DNA from 3 places in the Streptomyces sp. NPDC032161 genome. Region 3 is predicted to be linked to each of the others. Evidence: predicted binding sites of a transcription regulator. Region 3 holds the regulator's gene; each other region holds the start of a gene.
What was found. The regulator HrcA, encoded in region 3, represses chaperone genes, less so after heat shock. The targets are predictions, from matches to a motif close to TTNGCACTCNGNNNNNCNGAGTGCNAA.
Positions count from the first base shown of each region.

Region 1: a site for HrcA is predicted at 2,418-2,444, ahead of groL (chaperonin GroEL). Genes of this name have one in related genera too.
Region 2: a site for HrcA is predicted at 2,061-2,087, ahead of groES (co-chaperone GroES). Genes of this name have one in related genera too.

Region 1 is NZ_JBEZVN010000059.1:7,625-11,884, forward strand. Features, by position in the region: gene AB0E67_RS34670 (hypothetical protein) at 1-483, shown strand, start outside; gene groL (chaperonin GroEL) at 633-2,255, opposite strand; gene AB0E67_RS34680 (cold-shock protein) at 2,686-2,892, opposite strand; gene AB0E67_RS34685 (MoaD/ThiS family protein) at 3,383-3,661, opposite strand; gene thrC (threonine synthase) at 3,695-4,260, opposite strand, start outside.
Region 2 is NZ_JBEZVN010000001.1:1,097,251-1,101,510, forward strand. Features, by position in the region: gene groL (chaperonin GroEL) at 1-1,499, opposite strand, end outside; gene groES (co-chaperone GroES) at 1,600-1,908, opposite strand; gene AB0E67_RS04635 (polysaccharide deacetylase family protein) at 2,439-3,455, opposite strand; gene AB0E67_RS04640 (methyltransferase domain-containing protein) at 3,822-4,260, shown strand, end outside.
Region 3 is NZ_JBEZVN010000002.1:818,168-822,427, reverse strand. Features, by position in the region: gene hemW (radical SAM family heme chaperone HemW) at 1-421, shown strand, start outside; gene AB0E67_RS09405 (DUF3097 domain-containing protein) at 475-1,293, opposite strand; gene AB0E67_RS09400 (MBL fold metallo-hydrolase) at 1,377-2,150, opposite strand; gene hrcA (heat-inducible transcriptional repressor HrcA) at 2,353-3,369, shown strand; gene dnaJ (molecular chaperone DnaJ) at 3,370-4,260, shown strand, end outside.

The DNA of each region.
Region 1 (4,260 bases), on a different contig from region 3:
AACGGCACGGCCGACGGAAACGGCACCGATGTCCGGGCCGGGGAACTGGCCCTGGAGGGCAAGGGGCTGTCGGTCGTCGGCACCGAGCTCTACACCCAGGCGCCGGGCGACGGCGAACTCGTCGCGAAGCCGCGGGTGGTGACCCTGAAGTCCAACGAGGTGCGCACGTCCGGCCTGCCGTCCATCGACGGTGCCCCCGGTGGTTCGCTGGAGGGCTTCGGCATCCTCGCCGACGGTTTCAACGCCCTCAATCCGATCCTGGGCTTCAAGACCGACGTCCGTATCCGCTCGCACTGCTTCGTGCCGTCCGTCAGCGCGGTCGACATCCGCGACCTGGACACCGACGAGGATCTGTACGCGGACATCTCCGCGCTCCCGCCCGAGGACAGCGGGCTCGACGAATTCCGACTGGCCTCCCGGAACGAGGGCCACACCCTCGTGACCGAGGAGCTCTGCACCTGGCTCCTCGACCGGCTCCCGTAGCGTCGCGAACGCCGCGGACCCACGAAGACCGCGAACGTCGTGGGAACGTCGTGCTTCACGGCACGGATACGGCGCAGGCCCCCGGGACCAGGAGGTCCCGGGGGCCTGCGTTACAGCGAAGCTGTGCCGGACTTGCCGATCCCGTGGGATCAGAAGTCCATGTCACCGCCCGGCATGCCGCCCGGAGCGGCCGCGGCGGCCTTCTCCGGCTTGTCGGCGATGACGGCCTCGGTGGTGAGGAACAGCGCGGCGATGGACGCGGCGTTCTGCAGGGCGGAGCGCGTGACCTTCGCCGGGTCGAGGATGCCCTCGGCGATCATGTCGACGTACTCGCCGGTCGCGGCGTTCAGACCGTGGCCGACGGCCAGGTTGCGCACCTTCTCCACGACGACGCCGCCCTCGAGACCACCGTTGACGGCGATCTGCTTCAGCGGGGCCTCCAGGGCCAGCTTGACGGCGTTGGCGCCGGTCGCCTCGTCACCCGAGAGCTCCAGCTTCTCGAAGACGGCCGAGGCCTGGAGCAGAGCCACGCCACCACCGGCGACGATGCCCTCCTCGACGGCGGCCTTGGCGTTGCGCACCGCGTCCTCGATGCGGTGCTTGCGCTCCTTCAGCTCGACCTCGGTCGCGGCACCGGCCTTGATGACGGCCACGCCGCCGGCCAGCTTCGCCAGGCGCTCCTGGAGCTTCTCGCGGTCGTAGTCCGAGTCGGAGTTCTCGATCTCGGCACGGATCTGGTTGACGCGGCCCTGGACCTGGTCGCTGTCACCGGCGCCGTCGACGATCGTCGTCTCGTCCTTGGTGATGACGACCTTGCGGGCGCGGCCGAGCAGGTCGAGACCGGCGTTCTCCAGCTTGAGGCCGACCTCCTCGGAGATGACCTGGCCACCGGTGAGGATGGCGATGTCGCCGAGCATGGCCTTGCGGCGGTCGCCGAAGCCCGGGGCCTTGACGGCGACGGACTTGAAGGTGCCGCGGATCTTGTTGACGACCAGGGTCGACAGGGCCTCGCCCTCGACGTCCTCGGCGATGATCAGCAGCGGCTTGCCGGACTGCATGACCTTCTCCAGCAGCGGAAGGAGGTCCTTCACGTTGCTGACCTTGGAGTTGACGATGAGGATGTACGGGTCGTCGAGGGACGCCTCCATACGCTCCATGTCGGTGGCGAAGTACGCCGAGATGTAGCCCTTGTCGAAGCGCATACCCTCGGTGAGCTCCAGCTCCAGACCGAAGGTCTGGGACTCCTCGACGGTGATGACGCCTTCCTTGCCGACCTTGTCCATGGCCTCGGCGATGAGCTCACCGATCTGGGTGTCGGCGGCGGAGATGGAGGCCGTCGAAGCGATCTGCTCCTTGGTCTCCACGTCCTTGGCCTGCTCCAGGAGAGCGGCGGAGACGGCCTCGACGGCCTTCTCGATACCCCGCTTGAGCGCCATCGGGTTGGCACCCGCGGCGACGTTGCGCAGACCCTCGCGGACGAGAGCCTGGGCGAGAACGGTGGCGGTGGTCGTACCGTCGCCGGCGACGTCGTCCGTCTTCTTGGCGACCTCCTTGACCAGCTCCGCACCGATCTTCTCGTACGGGTCCTCCAGCTCGATCTCCTTGGCGATGGACACACCATCGTTGGTGATCGTGGGGGCGCCCCACTTCTTCTCAAGGACGACGTTGCGACCCTTGGGGCCAAGGGTGACCTTGACGGCGTCAGCGAGCTGGTTCATGCCGCGCTCGAGACCGCGCCGGGCCTCCTCGTCGAACGCGATGATCTTGGCCATGTGAAGTGGTCCTCCCGGACAGGGGTGGATTTTCTCCGGACCGAGTGGCGCCCGCGACGGACGGCCTGCGTACCGGTGGTTCCTTGCCCCACCGGAGCTGCGGACCTCACCGGCCCGGCCCAAGTTCTGTCACTCTCACCCGGAGAGTGCTAACGCCAATGATTAGCACTCGACCCCCGGGAGTGCAAGCGTCCCCCTCGGGATGTGGACAACCCCGGACGCCGGATCCAGGCGGAGGGCGGACACCCCGGAACCCGTACGGGCGCGTGGTCCCGGTCGGTCTCCCGCCGCGCCGAGCGCCCAGGAACGCTCCTGGGCGGCCGGGCTCCCGGAAGATTCCGGGAACGCACACAGGGCCCGCCCCTGGGTGCTCCCCGGGTACGGGCCCTGCGTACGTGAGTGGTGTCGTTGGTGGCCGACCGCGCCGAACTCAGCCGACGGCGAGCTTGACCATGTCCGCCTGCGGCCCCTTCTGGCCCTGCGAGATCTCGAACTCAACTCGCTGACCCTCTTCGAGGGTGCGGTAGCCGTCCATCTGGATCGCGCTGTAGTGGACGAAAACATCCGCACCACCGTCGACCGCGATGAAGCCGTACCCCTTCTCCGCGTTGAACCACTTGACGGTGCCCTGAGCCATGCCTAACTCCCCTATTACTGGCCCTTGCGCAGGACCGCACTTCGCGGACCCGGGTCAGAACTCACCCTCCGACAGGAGAGGGTGTGTGCGCCGGAACGCGTCGACCGCGGCTGAATGTATCTGCCCAACTGCCCTCTGCAACAGGTCAATCGGACGAGAATTCCGGGCAGCACCGATCGCCCGGACCTGAAGAATTCACAAGATTCCGGGGCAAGTCGGGCCGGGCAAAGGTGACTTATGACGCAGGAAGATCGCACACTTTGGCCACTTCTTATCGTGACCGGGCGCATTCTCATTGGCGGGCGGCACGCGAAGCTGGGGGGACTTCCCCCACTCTACCCCGCTCAACCATGCAGAATTGCCCCCTCCGTTTTCTCTCGGAGAGGGCAATTCGGATAACTCGTGAAGCTGTCGCCGGCCGAAGACCGGCCAATGACCGACGGCGGCGACCGAACGGTGACCGACCGCGGTGCGGGGAGCCTTCGGACCGTCAGCAGCCGCCCGCCACGGCGGGGATGATCGAGATGCCGGCGCCGTCCGGGGTCGCCGTCTCCAGGCCGTCCTCGAAGCGCACGTCGTCGTCGTTCACATACACGTTCACGAAGCGGCGCAGCTTGCCCTGGTCGTCCAGCACGCGGGCGGCGATGCCGGGGTGGTTGCGCTCCAGGGACTCGATGACCTGGGAGAGGTTCTCGCCCTCGGCCGGGACCTCGGACCGGCCGCCCGTGTAGGTGCGGAGGATGGTGGGGATGCGGACCTTGACGCTCATGATGGGTGTGCCTTTCTTCGGTCGCGGTGGGGATCAGGCGGTGGCGAGGCCGGCGGCGCGGAACGCGTCCAGGCTCGGGCGGATCGTCGCGGTCGCCTGCGAGGTGGCGGCCACCGCGTCCAGGGTCTTGAGGCCGTCACCGGTGTTGAGGACGACGGTGGTCAGCGACGGGTCGAGCACCCCGTTCTCGATCAGCTTCTTCGTCACACCGACCGTCACCCCGCCCGCCGTCTCGGCGAAGATGCCCTCGGTGCGGGCCAGCAGCTTGATCGCTTCGACGATCCGCTCGTCGTCCACGTCCTCGACCGCGCCGCCGGTGCGCCGGGCGATGTCCAGGACGTAGGGGCCGTCGGCCGGGTTGCCGATCGCCAGGGACTTGGCGATGGTGTCCGGCTTCTGGGGCCGTACGACGTCGAGACCGGCCTTGAACGCGGTGGAGACCGGGGAGCACCCCTCGGCCTGGGCGCCGAAGATCCTGTACGGCTTGTCCTCGACCAGCCCCAGCCCGATCAGCTCCTGGAGCCCCTTGTCGATCTTCGTGAGCTGCGAGCCGGACGCGATCGGGATGACGATCTGGTCGGGCAGGCGCCAGCCGAGCT
Region 2 (4,260 bases), on a different contig from region 3:
GTGACCTTGACCGGGTCGATGACGCCGGCCTTCACCAGGTCGCCGTACTCGCCGGTCGCGGCGTTGAAGCCCTGGCCCTTGTCGAGGTCGGCGACCTTGGAGGTGATGACGTAGCCCTCCAGGCCGGCGTTCTCGGCGATCCAGCGCAGCGGCTCGACGGCGGCGCGGCGCACGACCGCGACACCCGTGGCCTCGTCGCCGGTCTTGCCGAGGTTGCCCTCCAGGACCTTGACGGCGTGGACCAGAGCGGAGCCACCACCGGAGACGATGCCCTCCTCGACCGCGGCGCGGGTCGCGGAGATGGCGTCCTCCAGACGGTGCTTCTTCTCCTTGAGCTCCACCTCGGTGGCGGCACCGACGCGGATCACGCACACGCCGCCGGCCAGCTTCGCGAGGCGCTCCTGGAGCTTCTCGCGGTCCCAGTCGGAGTCCGTGGCCTCGATCTCGGCCTTGATCTGGTTGACCCGGCCCTTGACGTCGCCGGGCTCGCCGCCGCCGTCCACGATCGTGGTGTCGTCCTTGGTGACGGTGACGCGGCGGGCGGTGCCCAGCACGTCCAGACCGGCCTGGTCGAGCTTGAGGCCGACCTCCTCGGCGATGACGGTCGCACCGGTGAGGGTGGCGATGTCGCCGAGCATGGCCTTGCGGCGGTCACCGAAGCCGGGGGCCTTCACGGCGACGGCGTTGAAGGTGCCGCGGATCTTGTTGACGACGAGGGTCGACAGCGCCTCGCCCTCGACGTCCTCGGCGATGATCAGCAGCGGCTTGGAGCCACCGGCCTGGATGACCTTCTCCAGCAGCGGGAGCAGCTCCTGGATGGCGCCGATCTTGCCCTGGTGGATCAGGATGTACGGGTCGTCGAGGACGGCCTCCATACGCTCCTGGTCGGTCACCATGTACGGCGACAGGTAGCCCTTGTCGAAGGCCATGCCCTCGGTGAAGTCGAGGTCCAGACCGAAGGTGTTGGACTCCTCGACGGTGATGACACCGTCCTTGCCGACCTTGTCCATCGCGTCCGCGATGAGCTCGCCGACCTGCGGGTCCTGCGCGGAGAGCGCGGCCACGGCGGCGATGTCGGACTTGTCGTCGATCGGGCGGGCGGTCGCGAGGAGGTCCTCGGACACGGCCTTGACCGCGGCGTCGATGCCCTTCTTCAGGGCGGCCGGGGAGGCGCCGGCGGCGACGTTGCGCAGACCCTCGCGGACCAGCGCCTGGGCCAGCACGGTGGCGGTGGTCGTGCCGTCACCCGCGATGTCGTTGGTCTTGGTCGCGACCTCCTTCACCAGCTGGGCACCGAGGTTCTCGTACGGGTCCTCGATCTCGACCTCGCGCGCGATGGTGACACCGTCGTTGGTGATGGTGGGGGCACCGAACTTCTTGTCGATGACGACGTTGCGGCCCTTGGGGCCGATCGTCACCTTGACCGTGTCGGCAAGCTTGTTGACGCCGCGCTCGAGGGCGCGACGGGCGTCCTCGTCGAACTTCAGGATCTTCGCCATGGGAGCTGAGCTTTCCTCTCGAACGAACCGCGCCCCCGGCCGCCCGGCTGATCACAACGCACGGGGCCAGGGGCGCGGAACGGAAGCAGACGTGGGTGAATTACTTCTCGATGATCGCGAGCACGTCGCGAGCCGAGAGGACGAGGTACTCCTCGCTGTTGTACTTCACCTCGGTGCCGCCGTACTTGCTGTACAGCACGATGTCGCCGGTCTTGACGTCGAGCGGAAGGCGCTCGCCGTTCTCGAAGCGGCCCGGGCCCACGGCCAGGACGACGCCCTCCTGGGGCTTCTCCTTGGCGGTGTCCGGGATGACCAGGCCGGAGGCCGTGGTCTGCTCGGCGTCGAGCGGCTGGACCACAATGCGGTCTTCGAGCGGCTTGATCGCAACCTTGGTGCTGGCGGTCGACACGATCCGGTCTCCCCCTTCGGAGATCTCACGGGGTTAAGAGTCTGTGTGTGGCGACCAGGTGGATCCGTCGTCGCGGGTGCCGGACCTGCCAGTCGCACAGTACTGCTGGCACTCTCCATCGGTGAGTGCCAGCACCGAGACTATGACCGCGATTAGCACTCGGTCAAGCGGAGTGCCAATTCAGCCAGTCGTGGCGTCCGGACTCCCCGTCGGCCCGGGGTGCCGAGGCGCCTGGTGGCCCTGGGGGGTGATCTGCGCGGTCGCCGCCGTCCACGTCGCCTTCTCGCGCTGGAACGCCGACGGACGGGAGCCGACGACTCCGCCGCCGATGGATGGACGTCCGTCCTCGTCCGCGGCGGGCTCACGGCCCTGATCTGCCTGTCGGCCGTGCTGCCGATCCGGGGGAAGTGGCCCAGCGGCGCACCGGCCGCCGGCGCGCCCGCCCCGCCCGTCCGGCGCCTCTTGCGCGTCTCGTACGCTCGCACGTCTCGTACGCACCCCTCCCGCGCGTCTCGTGCGCGGCCCTCCGGTCATACGTAGTCCTCCAGCCGGGCCACCGCGTACCCCTGGTCCGTGATCGTCTTCATGACGGCGCGGACCAGTTCGGTCATGTCGGCGCCCCATTCGTTCCGGCCCCGGAAGTGCGTGAGGATGATGTCGCCGGGGCGCAGCTTCCCGTCCCCCTCGCGCCATTCCATGTGGTCCGGGAACGCCTCCGCGTTCCAGAGCGGCACGGCCTTGATCCCGCAGGACTTCGCGATGCGCAGCGTGTCCCTGTTGTAGTTGCCGTACGGCGGACGGAAGAGGGCGGGCCGCTTCCCGAAGCGCTTCTCGATGATGTCCTGCTGACCGCAGATCTCGCGCTTCTGCTCCTCGTACAAAAGTCCGGGGAGGTAGGGGTGGCTGAGGGTGTGGTTGTTGAGGCCGACGCCGAGCCGTTGTGCCTCGCCGAAGTACCCGTAGTCGCCGCGCACCTCCTGGTCGGTGAGGAACGCGCTGTACGGGATGTCCAGTTCGTCCATCATTCGCAGCAGTTCGGGGTCCTTCTCCGCGCCGTCGTCCATGGTCAGGAACACCACCCGATCCTTGGTCGGGACGGTGGTGAAGACCGGCGGCAGGGAGGCGTCGCCGCCCGTGACCTCGAAGCCCTTCCGGGTGGTGACGTGCGGCTTGGCGGCAGGCGGGGGTGCGATCAGGGGCGCGCGGGCCAGCCCCCATTTCTTGGCGAGGGCGGCCCGTACGGCCGGGGCGAGCTTCGCGTTCTCGCGCGCCCCGGCGGGGGCGCCGCGGTCGGCCGGGGCCCCGGCCCCTCCGTGGTACCCCGGTCCGCCGGGCTGCCCGGGTGGTTCGGTGGGCAGCGCGGGAAAGGGGCCCATGGACGCGCCGGTCCGGTGCCCGGGGCCGGTGTCCGCCCGTTCCGCGGTCCCGGAGGCGCACCCCGAACCGACCACGGCGACCAGGAGTGCGGCCAGGACCGCGCGGGTCGGCCGACGCCCTGCGGAGCCCGGCCCGCGGGACGCGCACGGGCCCGATTCACACGCTGCCATGGCTAATTCTTCCTTTTGTCGTATTAGTCGTATAAATGACGTGGCGTTGCATACTGCCAGCTCACGAGGGGCGCTCCGGCCCGACACCACCGTCGGCCCCGCCGGTCGACCCGACTGGCTCACCACCCCGACTGGCTCACAATGGGGCGGGTGAACGCTCTCGCCCCGAACGACCCGGCCGGTTCGCCCGACCCGGCAGGACCGAACAACTCGAATGCCCCATTCGGCGCCGACGCCGCATCCGGCGCGGACATCCCGGAAGGCACGGACGCCCCGTCCGGGGCCGACGCCACGTCCGGGACCGGTGACGCCTCCAAGGCCGGTGACGCCTCCGGGGCCGACGGTCCGCTCGCCGCCTTCCGGGCCCTGCGCACTCCCGGGGGAACGGCTCTGCTGGAGGAACTGCGCTCCTACGACCCCTCCCAGGAGCTGGCCACCGCCACCCGGCTGCGCCGCACGCACCCGCCCGCCCTGGTGTCGGCGGCGCTGGGGCAGGCGCGGCTGCGACAGCGGGCGGTGGCGAAGTTCGGTGCCGAGGACGCGTACCGGATGTTCTTCACGCCGAACGGTGTCGAGCAGGCGACCCGTACGTCGGTGGCCACGCACCGGGCCCGGCGGTTCGCCGAGGCGGGCGGGGTGCGGAGCCTCGCGGACCTCTGCTGCGGGATCGGCGGCGACGCGATCGCGTTCGCGCGGGCGGGCATCCGGGTCCTCGCCGTGGACCGCGACCCGCTGACCGCCGAGGTGGCCCGCGCCAACGCCGCCGCGCTCGGTCTGGCGGACCTGATCGAGGTGCGGTGCGCCG
Region 3 (4,260 bases):
GTACGAGGTGTCGAACTGGGCCCGCACGCCCGAGGCCCGCTGTCTGCACAACGAGCTGTACTGGCGCGGGGCCGACTGGTGGGGCGCCGGACCGGGGGCGCACAGCCATGTCGGAGGCGTGCGCTGGTGGAACGTGAAGCACCCCGGGGCGTACGCGCAGGCGCTGGCCGAGGGGCGCTCGCCCGGCGCCGGGCGCGAGATCCTCTCCACCGAGGACCGGCGGGTCGAGCGGATCCTGCTGGAACTGCGCCTCGCGGACGGCTGCCCGCTGTCCCTGCTGAAGCCGGAGGGTCTGGCCGCGGCCGACCGTGCGGTCGAGGACGGGCTGTTGCAGCGGGAGCCGTACGGACGGGGGAGCGCGGTGCTCACCCTGCGCGGACGCCTGCTGGCCGACGCGGTGGTGCGGGACCTGGTGGACTGAGGGGCCCCGCTCCTCAGCTGCCGGAGGGACCGGATCCGGGGGCCGTCACGCATTCATTCGGGCGTCGTCACAAAATCGATCAGGTGTTCCACCGAGCCCAGGAGTGTCGGCTCCAGATCCCGGTACGAGCGCACCGAGGACAGAATGCGCTGCCAGGCGGCGCCGGTGTTCTCCTCCCAGCCCAGCGCCCGGCACACGCCCGTCTTCCAGTCCTGGCCGCGCGGCACCACCGGCCAGCCGGCGATGCCCACGGAAGACGGCTTCACGGCCTCCCACACGTCGATGTAGGGATGGCCGACCACCAGCACGTTCGCGTCCGACACCTGCTCCGCGATCCGGGACTCCTTGGAGCCCGGGACCAGGTGGTCCACCAGGACGCCGAGCCGGGCGTCCGGGCCGGGGGAGAACTCGCGCACGACGGCCGGAAGGTCGTCGACGCCCTCCAGGTACTCGACGACCACGCCCTCGATCCGCAGGTCGTCGCCCCAGACCCGCTCGACCAGTTCCGCGTCGTGCCGGCCCTCCACATAGATCCGCCCCGCCCGCGCGACCCGGGCGCGCGCTCCCGGAACCGCGATCGAGCCCGAGGCCGTGCGCGCGGGGCGCGCCGGTGAAGCCGCCGACGGCCGCACCAGCGTGACCACCTTGCCCTCCAGCAGGAAGCCGCGCGGTTCCATCGGGAACACCCGGTGCTTGCCGAAACGGTCCTCCAGGGTCACCGTCGGCCCCTGGGCCGTCTTCTCGCAGCGGATCACCGCACCGCAGAACCCGGTGGAGACCTCCTCCACGACCAGATCGGCTTCGGCGGGGACCTCGGGAACGGGGGCGGACCTCTTCCACGGCGGGGTCAGGTCCGGCTGGTAGCTGCGCATCGGACGACGATAGGACGGGAACGGACCGCGACACGCCGAGGGGGCCCGCCTCGCACGCCGCGAGGCCCGCCCTCCCGCCGCCTTCAGGGGCCCGTGCGTCCCCCGTACAGCGCCGCCAGCCGGTCGCGCTGGTCCCTGACGAACGCGGCACCCACCACCGTCCCGTGCCCCGGGACGTACACCGCGTCCTCGCCCCCCAGTGCCAGCAGCCGGTCCAGCGCGGCCGGCCAGCGGGCCGGGACCGCGTCCGGGCCCGCCTGAGGTTCACCGGACTCCTCGACCAGATCGCCGCAGAACACCACGGCGGGGGAGCCCGGCACGACCGCCACCAGATCGTGGCCGCTGTGCGCGGGGCCCAGATTCGCCAGCAATACGCGCCGGCCGCCGCCCAGATCGACCGTCCGCTCGTCGCGCACCTCGTGATCCGGTGCCACCAGCGCGGCGACGGCGCCGGCCGCCTCGTGCTCGGGCACCCCGTGGCGTACCGCGTCGGAGCGCAGATCCGCCGCCCCGCTTCCGCTCCTCAGCAGGTCCGCCGTGCCGGCCGCCCCGTACACCGGGACGTCCCCGGAGCCCGGGGCGTCCGCGGCCGCCCGGACACCCGGGAACGCCGCGGTGCCCAGAACGTGATCGAAATGGGGGTGGGTGAGTGCGATATGCGTCACCTCCCGGCCGAGCAGGGCCCGTGCCCCGTCCCGGATCCCGGCCCCCTCGCGGAGCGTGGACCCGGTGTCGACGAGCAGCACGCCCTCCGCCCCGGCCACCAGCGCGGTCGTCGCGTCCCAGCCGGGCAGGCGGCGCCGTCCCGTACCGTGACCGATCCGCTCCCAGCCGAACTCTTCCCAAGAGGTGTCCATACCGGGACGCTATCGGCAGCGGACCGGTACGGTCTTGCGATCACGTGGCCGGTCGCCCTTGCTAGGTCCCCAGTCGGCCGCCGTACACTGACCGGGGGATGGCTGGCACTCGCGCCGACAGAGTGCCAGGCGGATCCCTGGGGAAGGAAATCGGGTACGGCCCGGGAACCACCGCTGAACCAGCTACCTGGAGGTGCGCGCGATGCTCAGCGAACGCAGACTCGAAGTGCTGCGCGCCATCGTTCAGGACTACGTGGGCACCGAGGAGCCGGTCGGCTCCAAGGCGCTCACCGAGCGGCACAAGCTGGGGGTCTCCCCGGCCACCGTCCGCAACGACATGGCGGTGCTGGAGGACGAGGGCTTCATCGCCCAGCCCCACACCAGTGCCGGGCGTATCCCGACGGACAAGGGTTACCGGCTCTTCGTCGACAGGCTCGCGGGCGTCAAGCCCCTCTCGTCGCCGGAGCGCCGTGCCATCCACAATTTCCTCGACGGCGCGGTCGACCTCGACGACGTCGTGAGCCGCACCGTCCGGCTGCTCGCGCAGCTGACGCGGCAGGTCGCCATCGTGCAGTACCCCTCGTTGACCCGGTCGACGGTGCGGCACGTGGAACTGTTGTCGCTGGCCCCCGCCCGGCTGATGCTCGTGCTGATCACGGACACCGGCCGGGTCGAACAGCGCATGATCGACTGCCCCGCCCCGATGGGTGAGACGTCGCTGGCCGATCTGCGGGCCCGTCTCAACAGCCGGGTCGTCGGGCGCCGATTCCCGGACGTCCCGCAGCTGGTGCAGGACCTGCCGGAATCCTTCGAGAGCGAGGACCGGGGGACCGTCTCCACCGTGCTCTCCACCCTGCTGGAAACCCTGGTCGAGGACACGGAGGAGCGCCTGATGATCGGCGGCACCTCCAACCTCACCCGCTTCGGACACGACTTCCCCGTGATGATCCGGCCGGTGCTGGAGGCGCTGGAGGAGCAGGTCGTGCTGCTGAAGCTGCTCGGCGAGGCGACGGACTCGGGCATGACCGTACGCATCGGGCACGAGAACGACTATGAGGGACTGAACTCCACGTCCGTCGTCACAGTCGGCTACGGTTCGGGCGGCGAGGCAGTCGCCAAACTCGGCGTGGTCGGACCGACCCGCATGGACTACCCCGGAACGATGGGAGCGGTACGCGCAGTGGCACGTTACGTCGGACAGATCCTGGCGGAGTCGTAAGTGGCCACGGACTACTACGCCGTACTCGGCGTGCGCCGCGACGCGTCCCAGGACGAGATCAAGAAGGCATTCCGGAGGCTCGCCCGCGAGCTGCACCCGGATGTGAATCCCGATCCGAAGACCCAGGAGCGGTTCAAGGAGATCAACGCCGCCTACGAGGTGCTGTCGGACCCGCAGAAGAAGCAGGTCTACGACCTCGGCGGCGACCCGCTGTCCGCCTCCGGCGGCGGTGGCGGCGCGGGCGGCTTCGGACAGGGCGGCTTCGGCAACTTCTCCGACATCATGGACGCGTTCTTCGGTACGTCGTCGCAGCGCGGGCCCCGCTCGCGCACCCGGCGCGGCCAGGACGCGATGATCCGGCTGGAGATCGACCTCGCCGAGGCGGCGTTCGGCACCACCAAGGACATCCAGGTCGACACGGCCGTCGTCTGCACCACGTGCAGCGGCGAGGGCGCCGCTCCCGGCACCTCCGCCCAGACCTGCGACATGTGCCGCGGGCGCGGCGAGGTCTCCCAGGTCACCCGGTCCTTCCTGGGCCAGGTCATGACCTCGCGGCCCTGTCCGCAGTGCCAGGGCTTCGGCACGGTCGTGCCGACCCCGTGCCCGGAGTGCGCCGGGGACGGCCGCGTCCGGTCGCGCCGCACGCTCACCGTGAAGATCCCGGCGGGTGTCGACAACGGCACCCGCATCCAGCTCGCGGGCGAGGGCGAGGTCGGCCCCGGCGGGGGCCCGGCCGGCGACCTGTACGTGGAGATCCACGAACTGTCGCACCCGGTGTTCCAGCGCCGCGGCGACGATCTGCACTGCACCGTCACGATCCCCATGACGGCGGGCGCGCTCGGCACGAAGGTGCCGCTGGAGACGCTCGACGGCCTGGAGGAGGTCGACATC